One region of the Archangium violaceum genome, then DNA from elsewhere that is predicted to be linked to it. Evidence: riboswitches for the same ligand, from Rfam matches in the RefSeq annotation. Region 1 holds a riboswitch; the other holds the start of a gene.
The links. A riboswitch is a leader RNA that binds a small molecule or an ion and turns the genes downstream of it on or off. The one in region 1 is predicted to bind thiamine pyrophosphate.
Positions count from the first base shown of each region.

Region 2: another riboswitch for thiamine pyrophosphate. It lies ahead of thiC (phosphomethylpyrimidine synthase ThiC); the one in region 1 lies ahead of JRI60_RS38425 (FAD-dependent oxidoreductase).

Region 1 is NZ_CP069396.1:9,640,935-9,647,071, reverse strand. Features, by position in the region: gene JRI60_RS38440 (cytochrome P450) at 1-679, opposite strand, end outside; gene JRI60_RS38435 (DUF3089 domain-containing protein) at 699-1,853, opposite strand; gene JRI60_RS38430 (hypothetical protein) at 1,978-2,982, shown strand; TPP riboswitch at 3,087-3,189, shown strand; gene JRI60_RS38425 (FAD-dependent oxidoreductase) at 3,263-4,234, shown strand; gene thiS (sulfur carrier protein ThiS) at 4,231-4,428, shown strand; gene JRI60_RS38415 (thiazole synthase) at 4,433-5,203, shown strand; gene JRI60_RS38410 (thiamine phosphate synthase) at 5,200-5,796, shown strand; gene JRI60_RS38405 (HesA/MoeB/ThiF family protein) at 5,793-6,137, shown strand, end outside.
Region 2 is NZ_CP069396.1:7,672,983-7,679,119, forward strand. Features, by position in the region: gene moaA (GTP 3',8-cyclase MoaA) at 1-271, shown strand, start outside; gene JRI60_RS30415 (DUF4870 domain-containing protein) at 353-733, opposite strand; gene thiC (phosphomethylpyrimidine synthase ThiC) at 867-2,750, opposite strand; TPP riboswitch at 2,786-2,893, opposite strand; gene JRI60_RS30425 (CBS domain-containing protein) at 3,137-3,571, shown strand; gene JRI60_RS30430 (universal stress protein) at 3,593-4,933, shown strand; gene JRI60_RS30435 (OsmC family protein) at 5,055-5,582, shown strand; gene JRI60_RS30440 (sigma-54-dependent transcriptional regulator) at 5,660-6,137, shown strand, end outside.

The DNA.
Region 1 (6,137 bases):
TGCCACCCAACGACTGGGGCACGAGGAGCGTCAGCAGATCCTCGCGCGGGTGGCGCCGCCGCTCGTGGAGCTGCTCCTGGAAGTAGCGCTCCATCGCGATGAAGCCGTGTGCGCTCTGGACCTGCTGCTCGATGGGGGCGGTCGCTGACATCAACAGCGTCTTGTCATCGGACCAGCGCTTGAGCTGCTCCATGTCGGAGCGCGGCACGCCGAGCAGGTCGCAGATGATGAAGCCCGGCAGCGCGTAGGCGAACTGTTGGATGAGGTCCGCCTTGCCCTCGCGGAGGAAGCCGTCGATGAGCGCGTCCGCCGTTGCTCGGATGGTGGACTCCATCGCCGCGATGCGCTGGGCGCTCAAGGCCTTGCCGAACACGGCTCGGACGCGGGTGTGGTCCGGGAGGTCGCTCTGGACGAGTGAGAGGAATCGAGGGTACGCCTGCGCGAGAACGGCGCGCACCTCGGGGTGTGGCTCGGCCCTGGCATCGAGCGCTCCCACCGAGGAGAAGCGCGCGGTGTCCTTCTCGACCTCGGAGATGTCCGCGTAACGGGTGACGACCCACAGGTCGAACGTGGGACTGTAGAAGACGGGCCGTTCTCGCCGCAGCCGCGCATAGAGCGGATAGGGATTGGCGAGCTGGTCGGGGGCCATCGGGTTGAAGTGGGCGGAGAGGTCATTCATGTCGGGGCCTTGTGGACGATCATTCACGGGCGAGGTCACGTTGGGTGTTCGCGGTGGCTCCCGTGCGCGGGAACGCCGCCACGCGCTCGGACGCATTGCGGCGGATGTTCATGTAGAAGAGTTGGAACTCCACGGGATGGTAGTTGCCCTGGCCCAGCGTGTGGTCGAGCAGCCGGCTCATGAAGTCGCGCGGCGGGTCTTCGCCGAGGAGGACCTCCAGCTTCCCCTCCTTGCATTGCGCGCCGGTGAGTCCTGGCATCACCCGGGGTGGGGTCGTTTCGAGGAACACGGCTCCTTCGTTTCTCCCCCGCGGGGCCGGTTGCGTGTCATGCCGCCAGGTGAGGGGATTCACGCAGAGGAAGGGGCCCGACGCGGAGGTCGTGTCCGTCACGGGCTCCCGCACCTGGATGCGCTCCGTGTAGCCAGCGCCGCGTGCGTTCCAGCTGATGAGACAGCCGGTCTGCTCGGGTGATGCGCAAATGGGAATGTCGGGAAGGCTCTGCCGGAGCGCACCCTCTGGCATGGGAATCCCAATGAGATACGCGGCGACGAGCTGGTTCCGGAGTGGAGTCCCGCTCACGGCTTCGCGCAGGAGGCGTCTGGCATGCACGGTCCCCTGGCTGTGTGACGCGAGGATGAAGGGCCGTCCGTGATTGTATTTCTCCCGCCAGTAGCGGAACGCCGCGGCGACGTCTTGATAGGCGAGGTCCACCGCGGCCAGGTTCTCCTCACCTTGTCCGGTGAGGGCGGTGAGGTTCGCCTGCCGGTAGCGAGGCGCATAGATGGCGCAACAGGCATTGAAGGCGCTCGCTTGAAGGAGCGTCGCCACCCGGTCGGTCGCCGCGTTGAGAGAAGGGTCATCGATGGGGCCATTCCACTCGGCGCCGACATAGGTGGTGGGATGGATGTAGAAGACGTCCACGAGCGCCTGGGACTGATCGACCCCCGGGCTCGACGGCGGGAGCGTGTCCGCGAGATCGTGGAGCTCGGGAAGTGCGCTCCAGGCGGAGGCCTGGGTGTAGTCGGGCGGAGCGGGGGGACGTGCTTCGCTGAACGGAGTGCCGGGGGTGATGGACCAGAAGAAGATGGACGCGAAGTTCATCACCAGCAGCACGCCCAGCAGGATGCATGCCGAGAGCGTGGTGATGAGGAAGCGCCTGAACCTGTTCCGCATCGTGGAACGATAGGGAGGCTGGACGGAGCCTGTCAAAGTCACGGGAGGGCAGGCCGGGAGGGGTCCGCGGCCTCCACGCTTCTCGCCCAGTCAGGGTATACTCCAACCCCTGGAAGGCCCGCCCATGAAGATCCTCTTCCTCAACCTGGCTGGAGAGAAGGAAACCGCGAACGAGACCGCGCTCAAGGCGCTGCGGAAGAAGTACCCGGCGAAGGACACCTTCCTCTCCAAGCTCGTCTACGGCCCGTCCACGGTGACCGTGGTGGACGTGTGGCGCTGCTACGGTGAGGTACGCCACTTCCTGTCCAGCGAGAATCCGGACTTCCAGACGGGGACGCCCGAGTTCAATCGCATCAAGCAGCAGGTCGACACCGCGATGAATGCCGGCATCGACAAGATCATGCTCAGCGTTCACGGCAACTACGATGACGTCACCCACGGCTCCTGCAAGCTGCTGTCGGGGACGGTGAAGATCTCCTACCTCCAACTCTACGAGCTCTTCATGATGCTCGTGGAGGATCGCTACAAGGCCAGCCCCCTGAAGCTCACGCTGGTGATGTGTTACGGCGGACGGGCTCGGGACTACCTCAAGTCCCACGCCCCCGAGAATCTGGGTACGCGCTCCGGTCCGGACCTCACCACGAGCTTCGCCTTCCAGTTCTACAGCCTCTTGTGCAAGCAGATGAAGGTGACGATGACCGCTCGCACCGGAGCCCTCTCCTTCGATGACATCTCGGGGCACTCGAAGGTCGAGTCCGAACGCCTGGTCTTCGACATCATCGAGCGCGACCTGCGGCGCAAGGCCCTGGGCAACGATGAGGAGGCCGCCATGGGCTCAGTGGACTTCTCCGAGTACCTGGAAGAGCTTTTCTCGGCCGCCCAGGCCAGCGAGGAGCTGCTCCCCACTCTGGAATCCAAGGCCATGCAGTTGAAGCAGACCCATCAGCAGCCCCTGCAACAGGCGGCCATCGACTTCCAACACCAGCAGACCAAGGTCAACCTCATCAAGGATCCCGAGACCAAGAGCAAGTACGGCAAGCTGGTGTTCAAGTACGACGAGAAGTCCCGCACCATCCAGATCTGGAGCAAGTACCCGCTCAACCGGCTCGTGGCCCAGAAGTCCGTATAGCCCTCCAGCCCAGCCGCTGGACGCCCGAGCCCCGGCGGAGCGTTGGCGGCCAGGGTCGCCCGCGCGCCAGACTTGCCGTTGCGTCGCCCGGCTGCTAGCCATGAGTCATTCCGTTGGGGTGCCCCTTCCCGGGGCTGAGAGGCCAGGCGCCAACCCATCGAACCTGATCCGGCTAGGACCGGCGTAGGGAACGGAGAGCAGCAAGGGCGCGCGCGATCTCCCGGTCGTGGCCCCGGAGCTTCCCTCTGAACCCCCGCCGGTGGCGAAGAGAGGAAGCGCGATGCGGACGCCCACGGCCTTCTCCATCCTCGGCGCAGGGGTCATGGGCCTCTGCACCGCCGTCGAGCTCGCGAGCCGCGGTGGGCGGGTGACGCTGGTCGAGCCCCGGCCCGCACCGGGTCCCCATGCCTGTTCCTGGTGGGCGGGCGGGATGCTCGCCCCCTTCTGCGAGGGCGAGACGGCCGAAGAGCCGGTGATCCGGCTTGGCCAGACCGCCGCCGACTGGTGGGTGGCGCAGGGGGTGGATGTCATCCGCCGCGGCACGCTGGTCCTCGCCCTGGGCCGCGACCGGGCCGAGCTCGACCGCTTCGCCGCCCGGACGCGGGAGCACCAGTGGATGGGCGGCGAGGCGCTCGCCGCGCTCGAACCCGGGCTCGACGGCCGCTTCCACCGCGGGCTCTTCTTCCCGACCGAGGCGCATCTGACGCCGCGCGTGGCCCTCTCCACCCTGCGCGCCCGTGCCGCGGCGCTCGGCGTCACCTTCGCGGAGACCGCGCCCGAGGGCCAGCGCATCGACTGCCGGGGCCTCGCCGCGCGCGATGCGCTCCCCGAGCTCCGGGGCGTGAAGGGAGAGATGCTGGTGCTGCGCCTCCCCGACCTGGCCCTCTCGCGCCCGATCCGGCTCCTCCACCCGCGGATCCCCATCTACCTCGTCCCCCGCGGCGACGGCATCTACATGCTCGGCGCCACGATGATCGAAAGCGCCGAGCGCGGGCGCGCGAGCGTCCGCTCGGTCCTGGAGCTCCTCAGCGCCGCCTATGCGCTGCACCCGGCCTTCGGCGAGGCGGAGATCCTCGAGATTGGCGCCGATGCGCGGCCCGCCTTCCCCGACAACGTCCCGCGCCTCATCCGGCGCGACGGCACGCTCTTCCTCAACGGCCTCTACCGCCACGGCTACCTGATGGCACCGGTTCTGGCGCGGATGGCGGCCGACCACCTTCTGTCCGGCAAACAAGTGGAGCTCCTGCGATGAAGATCACCGTGAATGGCGAGACGCGCGAGACGGCGAGCGAGACGCTCGGCGCGCTCCTCCTCGAACTGGGCCATGGCGAAGCCAGGGTCGCGACCGCTGTGAACGAGGCCTTCGTGCCCGCCGCCGCGCGCGACGGGCTGCGCCTCGCCGCGGGCGACCGGGTGGAGATCGTGACGCCCCGGCAGGGGGGCTGAGCCGATGCCGGTCTTCTACGGAACCGAAGTCGCCTCGCCCCTGATGCTCGGCACCGCGCAATATCCCTCGCCCGCCGTGCTGGCCGAGGCCTTCCGCCGTTCGGGCGCGGGCGTCGCCACCGTCTCGGTCCGCCGCGAGGCGGGGGGCGAGCGGGCGGGGCGGGATTTCTGGCGCCTGATCTCGGGGCTCGGCGTGCGGGTGCTCCCCAACACCGCCGGCTGCCACAGCGCCCGCGAGGCGGTCACCACCGCCCGGATGGCGCGCGAGCTCTTCGAGACCGACTGGATCAAGCTCGAGGTGATCGGCAATGCCGACACGCTCCAGCCCGATCCCTTCGGCCTGGTCGAGGCAGCGCGGCTCCTCGTGACCGAGGGCTTCAAGGTCTTCCCCTACATGACGGAGGATCTGGTGCTCGCCGACCGCCTCTTGCAGGCGGGCTGTGAGGTGCTGATGCCCTGGGGCGCGCCGATCGGGACGGGGCTGGGGCTGCTCAATCCCTACGGCCTGCGCAGCCTGCGCGCGCACTTCCCCGACGTGCCGATGGTGATCGACGCGGGGCTGGGCCTGCCGAGCCAGGCGGCCGCGGCGATGGAGATGGGCTTCGACGCGGTGCTCCTGAACACCGCCGTCGCCAAGGCGGGCGATCCCGCGGCGATGGCCGAGGGCTTCGCGAAGGCACTGGAGGCCGGGCGCCTCGCCCACGGCGCCGGCCCGATGCCGCCGCGCGACATGGCCGCACCCTCCACTCCCGTGATTGGAAAGGCCTTCCTGTGACGCTCGACCGCTTCTACCCGATCTTCGACGACGTGGGCTGGCTGCCCCGGGCGCTCCCCCTGGGCGTGAAGCTCGTCCAGCTCCGCCTCAAGGACCGCGCGCCGGATGAGCTGCGCCGCCAGATCGCCGCCGCCCGCGACCTCTGCCGCGAGGCCGGCGCCGTGCTGGTGGTCAACGATCACTGGCGGCTCGCCATCGAGGAGGGCTGCGACTGGCTGCATCTGGGGCAGGAGGATCTGGATGGTGCCGACCTGCCCGCCATCCGCCGCGCGGGGCTGCGCCTCGGTATCAGCACCCACGACCATGCCGAGCTCGACCGGGCCCTCGCGCTCGAGCCCGACTACGTCGCGCTGGGGCCGGTCTATCCCACCGTCCTCAAGCAGATGAAATGGCACCAGCAGGGGCTGGAGCGGGTGACGGAATGGAAACGCCGGATCGGCGACCTCCCCCTCGTCGCCATCGGCGGCATGAGCACCGCCCGTGCTCCGGGCGTCTTCGCGGCGGGGGCAGACATCGTCTCGGTCGTGACCGACATCACGCTGAACCCCGACCCCGAGGCGCGGATCGCCGAATGGATGGAGGTGACGCGGTGAGCCGCTATGCCCGTCAGACGGCCGTGCTGGGGGAGGGTGCTCAGGAGCGGCTCCGGGCGGCGCGGCTCCTCGTCGTGGGGGCGGGGGGCCTCGGTGCGCCGGTGCTGCAATATCTCGTCGGGGCTGGAGTGGGGCACATCCGCCTCGTCGAGCCCGACCGGGTGGAGGAGAGCAACCTGCACCGCCAGACGCTCTTCCGCATGGGCGACCTCGGCCAGCCCAAGGCCGAGGCCTGCGCCCGTCACCTGGCCGGGCTCAACCCGGAGAGCGTGGTGGAGCCCGTGGTGGCCGCGCTGGAGCCCGCCAACGCCCCAAGGCTCATCGAGGGTTGCGACCTGATC
Region 2 (6,137 bases), 2.0 Mb from region 1:
GCACGGGGGGCTCGTGGGATTCATCTCTCCCCTCACCCAGAACTTCTGTGGCGGTTGCAACCGCGTGCGCGTGGCCTCCAATGGAGACCTGCGCAGCTGCCTCGGCGGGCGCGCCCAGGCGCCGCTGCACACGCTCATCCGCGGCGGAGCCACGGACGCGGAGCTGGCCCTGGCCATCCGCGGCGCCCTCGGCGAGAAGCCCGAAGGCCACCGCTTCACCGAGCCCGGTGCGGGCGCCTCGCTGCTGTCCATGATGGGCATTGGCGGCTGAGCCCAGAAGACGACGGGCGAGGACCGGACCCCTGGTTGGAGATCCCTCCTCGCCCGTGGCGCGACGCCTTCTCCGCTGCGGTTACTTCACCAGCCGGAGCGTGGCCGGGTAGCGGTACATCTCGCCGTTGTTGGCCTTGATGCCGGCGATGATGGACAGCACCAGCGCGGCGAGTCCCACCAGCGGCAGCAGGAAGATGCCGATCACCGCACACGTCAGGAGGGCCGAGACGACGAGCGCGATGAAGACGGTGATCTGGAAGTTGAGCGCCTCCTTCGCCTGAGCCTCCACCCAGGGCGACTCCTTGCCCTTGGTGAGCCACACGATGAGCGGTCCGAGGAAGGGGAACCCCACCACGGACGCCACCAGCGCGCTCAGGTGCGCGATCATGCCCCACGTCTTCTCGTCCGCCGTGGGCGCCGGCGAACCGGTGATGAAACCGGCCTGCTGCTGCATTTCCATTGCGAGTTCCCCTCAGGGTAGTCAACGGGCGCGGTCACCGCGCCCTCTCCTCCCCATTCTCCGACAGTCCCGGGTCAAATGTCACGTATCAGGCACATGACGGAGGGAAGGGAACTCGCGAGCCGGAGAGACCTCAGCGGTAGAGTTCCCCGCCGGCCTTCTTGAACTCCTCGCTCTTCTCGGCCATGCCGGACTCCAGCACCTTCTGCTCGGAAAGCCCTGTCTTCTCCGCGTAGTCGCGTACGTCCTGGGTGATCTTCATCGAGCAGAACTGCGGGCCGCACATGGAGCAGAAGTGGGCCACCTTGGCGCCCTCGGCGGGCAGGGTCTCGTCATGGAAGGCGCGGGCGCGCTCGGGGTCCAACGAGAGGTTGAACTGGTCCTCCCAGCGGAACTCGAAGCGGGCCTTGGACAGGGCGTTGTCGCGCATCTGCGCACCCGGGTGCCCCTTGGCGAGGTCCGCGGCGTGGGCGGCGATCTTGTAGGTGATGACACCTTCCTTCACGTCATCCCGGTTGGGCAGCCCCAGGTGCTCCTTGGGGGTGACGTAGCAGAGCATCGCCGTGCCGAACCAGCCGATCATCGCCGCGCCGATGCCGCTGGTGAAGTGGTCGTACCCCGGCGCGATGTCCGTGGTGAGGGGCCCGAGTGTGTAGAAGGGCGCCTCGTGGCACACCGCCAGTTGCTTCGTCATGTTCTCCTGGATGAGGTGCATGGGCACGTGGCCCGGACCCTCGATCATCACCTGCACGTCGTGCTTCCAGGCGATCTTCGTCAGCTCGCCCAGCGTCTCCAGCTCGCCGAACTGCGCCGCGTCGTTGGCGTCCGCGATGGAGCCCGGCCGCAGCCCATCTCCCAGGCTGAAGCTGACGTCGTACGCCTTGAGGATCTCGCAGATCTCCTCGAAGTGCGTGTAGAGGAAGTTCTCCTGGTGGTGGGCCAGGCACCACTTGGCCAGGATGGAGCCGCCCCGGCTCACGATGCCGGTCATGCGCTTCGCGGTGAGCGGGATGTAGCGCAGCAGCACGCCCGCGTGGATGGTGAAGTAGTCCACCCCCTGCTCGCACTGCTCGATGAGGGTGTCCCGGTAGATATCCCAGGTGAGATCCTCCGCCTTGCCGCCCACCTTCTCCAGCGCCTGGTAGATGGGCACGGTGCCGATGGGAACCGGGGCATTGCGGAGAATCCACTCGCGCGTCTCGTGGATGTTGCGGCCGGTGGACAGGTCCATCACCGTGTCCGCGCCCCAGCGGATGGACCACACCATCTTCTCCACCTCCTCCTCGATGGAGGAAGTGACGGCCGAGTTGCCGATGTTGGCGTTGATCTTCACCAGGAAGTTGCGGCCGATGATCATCGGCTCCAGCTCCGGGTGGTTGATGTTGGCCGGGATGATGGCGCGGCCACGCGCCACCTCGTCACGCACGAACTCGGGGGTGATCTCCCTGGGAATCGCCGCCCCCCACGAGTGGCCTGGATGCTGCCGGGACAGCTCGGCGAGGGCGGCCTCGCGCTTGAGGTTCTCGCGCAGCGCCACGAACTCCATCTCGGGAGTGATGATCCCCCCGCGGGCATAGTGCAACTGGGTGACATTCGCCCCCTGCTTCGCCACCAGCGGCTTGCGGCGATGGGTGAAGCGCAGCCCGGACAGGCGCGGGTCCGCCTCCCGGGTACGGCCATACTCGGAGGTGACACCGGACAGCTCCTCCACGTCCCCACGGCGGCGGATCCACTCGGCGCGCACGGCGGGCAATCCCGCCCGGAGCTCCAGGGTCGCCTCGGGGTCCGTGTACGGGCCGCTCGAGTCGTAGACGAGAATGGACGGGTTGGGTGTCTCCTTCGCGTCCGGACCGTGGCCATGACGGGTAGGCGTCTGGCTGATCTCCCGCATGGGCACACGGAGGTCCGGGTACCGCACGCCGGGCACATACACCTTGCGCGAGGCCGGCAGGGGCCCCCGGGTGATGCCCTCCAGGACCTTGCCATCCACCTTGAGGCTCTTCGAGGCTCCGCTCACGTCACTTCTCCTCAACGGAAGGACGCGGGCAAGGCGTGGAGCGCCCGCCGCTTCCCTCCGCCGGTACTAACCGGTTCAGGTTCCAAGGGTTGGCCGCTCCACGGCCGTCTCAGCCCCTCTCGGGGGCACCCCTAGCGACAAGGTCACGGTGTAGCGCAGCCGGGGAGCGGGCTTCAACCGTCTGGTGGGACCCCTGTCCAGCAGGTAGCGGACCGAAGGACGGGCGCAGCATCTGCGGTCGGCTCCTCGAAGCACGAAAAGGTTGCACCAGACGATCTGGGTTCGAGCAGCCAACGTGGCGGGCTTCCAGGGCTCCGCGCCCTGGAACCAAACCTGCAATAGCTTCTTTCAGAACCCACGACTCAATCAGGACCGGAGCCACGTTTATGCAGACCGTCGGAGAGCTGATGACCCGCAACCTGGTCACTCTCACGGAGACCCAGAACCTCGCCCTGGCGGAGGAGTTGCTCCGCCTGCACCGCATCCGTCACTTGCCCGTGGTGCGCAACGGGAAGCTCATCGGGCTCGTCACCCACCGAGACCTGCTGCGGGCCGCCGCGCAGCGCGGTGGAGCGGACCCGGCCAAGCAGCCGCTCTGGGCCTCGGACGTGATGGTGCGCGACGTGAAGACGGTTCATGCGGACACGTCCACCCGTGAAGCGGTGAAGCTGATGCTGGACAACAAGTACGGCTGCCTGCCCGTGGTGGGAGCGGACGGACAACTGGTCGGCATCATCACCGAGGCGGACATGGTCCGCTTCGCCCAGCACCTCATCGAGGACATGGACCGCCGAAGCCTCGCGGCCGAATACGAAGCCTGAGCCAAACCACGGGGGAGCACCATGTCGATCGTCTTCGGAACGGACTTCTCGGAGCGGGCGATGACAGCGGCACGGGCGGCGGTGGCGTTCGCCCACCGCAACGGCGAGGTGCTCCACCTGGTCCACGTCACCGAGTATGGAAGCGCGGGGCGTACCACCGCGACCGACGAGGCCCTGCGCCGAGAGGTGTCCGCCCGCCTGGAGGCCCAGGCCGCCGAGCTGCGCGCCGGAGACACGCGGGTGGAGTCGCACCTGCTGGAGGGAGCCCCGGACGAGGTCCTCGTCGAGCACGCGGCCAGCGTCCATGCCTCCCTCCTCATCGTGTCCCACCATGGGCAGCGGGCACCCCGCTGGCGCATCGGCAACGTGGCGGAGCGGGTGGTGCAGACGGCCCGGTGCCCGGTGCTGGTCGTCCGCTCGGCGAGCGCGCTGGAGTCCTGGGCACGCGGGGAGCGCAGCCTGCGTGTCCTCCTCGGCCTGGACTTCTCCCCTCCTTCGGAGGCGGCGGTGGCCTGGGTGCGCAAGCTGCGCACGCTCGGCAACTGCGAGGTGGTGGCTGCCCACCACTACTGGGGTGCGGACGCGCATGTACGCTACGGCGTCCCCCTGTCCACCGAGGCCGAGGTGACGCCCGAGGTGGAGGAGGCGCTGCGGCGCGACCTGACGGCCCGCCTGGGGGACATGCCCGGCACCGGAGCCGTCTGGGTGCACCTGGATCCCGGCCTGGGCCGGCCCTCGGACTCGCTGGTGGCGCTGGCGCGCAAGGAGGAGGCGGATCTCATCGTGGTGGGGACCCACCAGCGCACCGGGGCGAGCAAGTGGTGGTACGGCTCGGTGTCGCAGCGCATCATCCACGAGGCCCCCGTCTCCGTGCTCTGTGTGCCCGCCAGCGCGGCGACTCCCCTCACCATCCCCGAGGTGCGTCGGGTACTGGCCCCCACGGATCTCTCCGAGGTGGGTGTCAGTGCCATCCGTCACGCGTACTCGGTGGTTCCAGCCGGAGGCACCGTCTACCTGCTGCACGTGCTGGAGCCCCTGGGGGGGACGCCCCCGCTCTATGCGCAGTACCTCTCGCCCCAGCCCCCCCAGGTCCGCACGCCCGAACAGGAGCGCGTCGCCGAGGAGCTGCGCGGGCTCATCCCACCCGAGGCGGCCGCCCGGGGCATCTCCACGCGGGTGGAGGTGGTCCACGGCCGCAAGGTGTCCGAGACCATCAGCCAGGCGGCCGAGCGGTTCAACTGTGATGTCATCTGCCTGGCCACCCATGGGCGCTCGGGACTCTCCAAGGCCCTGGTCGGCTCGGTGGCCCAGGAGGTCATCCAGAGCAGCTCCCGGCCGGTCCTGCTCGTCCGTCCCATCTGAGCAGGCGGGCACCCGGCCTTCCGCTCCCATACTCGCGCAGCGGCATGCCGCCCCAGGCGCGGGCCCGCGCGGCATGCACATTGAACGTCTCCTCGTGGGTTGAGACACGCGGAGGTGCGCTGTGACCTACGTTGCCATCACCGAGTTCGAGACGCGGCTCCAGTGGCGGAGCGACTGTGGCGCCCAGCTCTTTGGAGAGCAGACCCCCTCCATTCCCCTGGGTGGGCAAAACTCCGACCTGGAAGGGCAATGGAATCCCGAGGCCCTGCTGGTGGGGGCCGTGGAGGGACGTACCCTGGTGGCCTTCCTGGAGCAGGTACGCGCCCTGGGGGTGGAGGTTCTCTTCTATCAGAGCTCCGCGGTGGCCCGCCGGGTGGACGGGCCGGATGGGCTACCCCACTACACGGACCTGATCGTCCGTCCCCATGTGGCCGTCCGCGACGAGACGGACGCCACCGCCGTACGTCGGATCTTCGACGCGCTCCCGGAGCGCTGTTTCCCCAGCTCCATGCTGCGGCTCACCCCGCGCATCGAGCCCATCGTCGACATCTGGGATGAACAGCACGCCGCCGCGCTGGAGGAGGATCGCCGCCACGGACGGTCCTGGCGTTTCATGGAAGGGGGACGGGCGGCTGGCTATGAACCTTGACGCGACGTGCGGGACATGGTTGCTCACCGTGTCCGGAATCCATCCCTTCCGGGCTCTTGCTTGTTACGGTCCATCCCATGTCCGCTCAACGCATCCTGGTCGTCGATGATGAGGACAATGCCCGCCGTGCCATCGCCACCATCCTCGGCGAGGAGGGTTACGAAGTCGCCGAGGCCTCCAATGGTGAGGAGGCACTCTCCCGGCTGACCGATTTCTCACCGGCCGCCGTCCTCACGGACGTGCGCATGCCGAAGATGGACGGGCTCACCTTCCTGAAGAAGGCGCGCGAGCAGGGCTCGGATGCCACGTTCATCGTGATGACCGCCTTCGCCAGTGTGGAGACGGCGGTGGAGGCCATGCGCGCCGGGGCGGAGAACTACCTCATCAAGCCGCTGGACGCCAACGCCCTGCTGGTGGTGCTGGGCAAGGCGTTGGAGAAGCGGGCCCTGACGCGTGAGGCGGAGACGCTGCGCGAGCAGGTGCGCCAGCGGACGCGCTTCCACAACATCATTGGCGAGTCGCCGCTGTTGCAAGCCGTCTATGACGTGGTCAGGC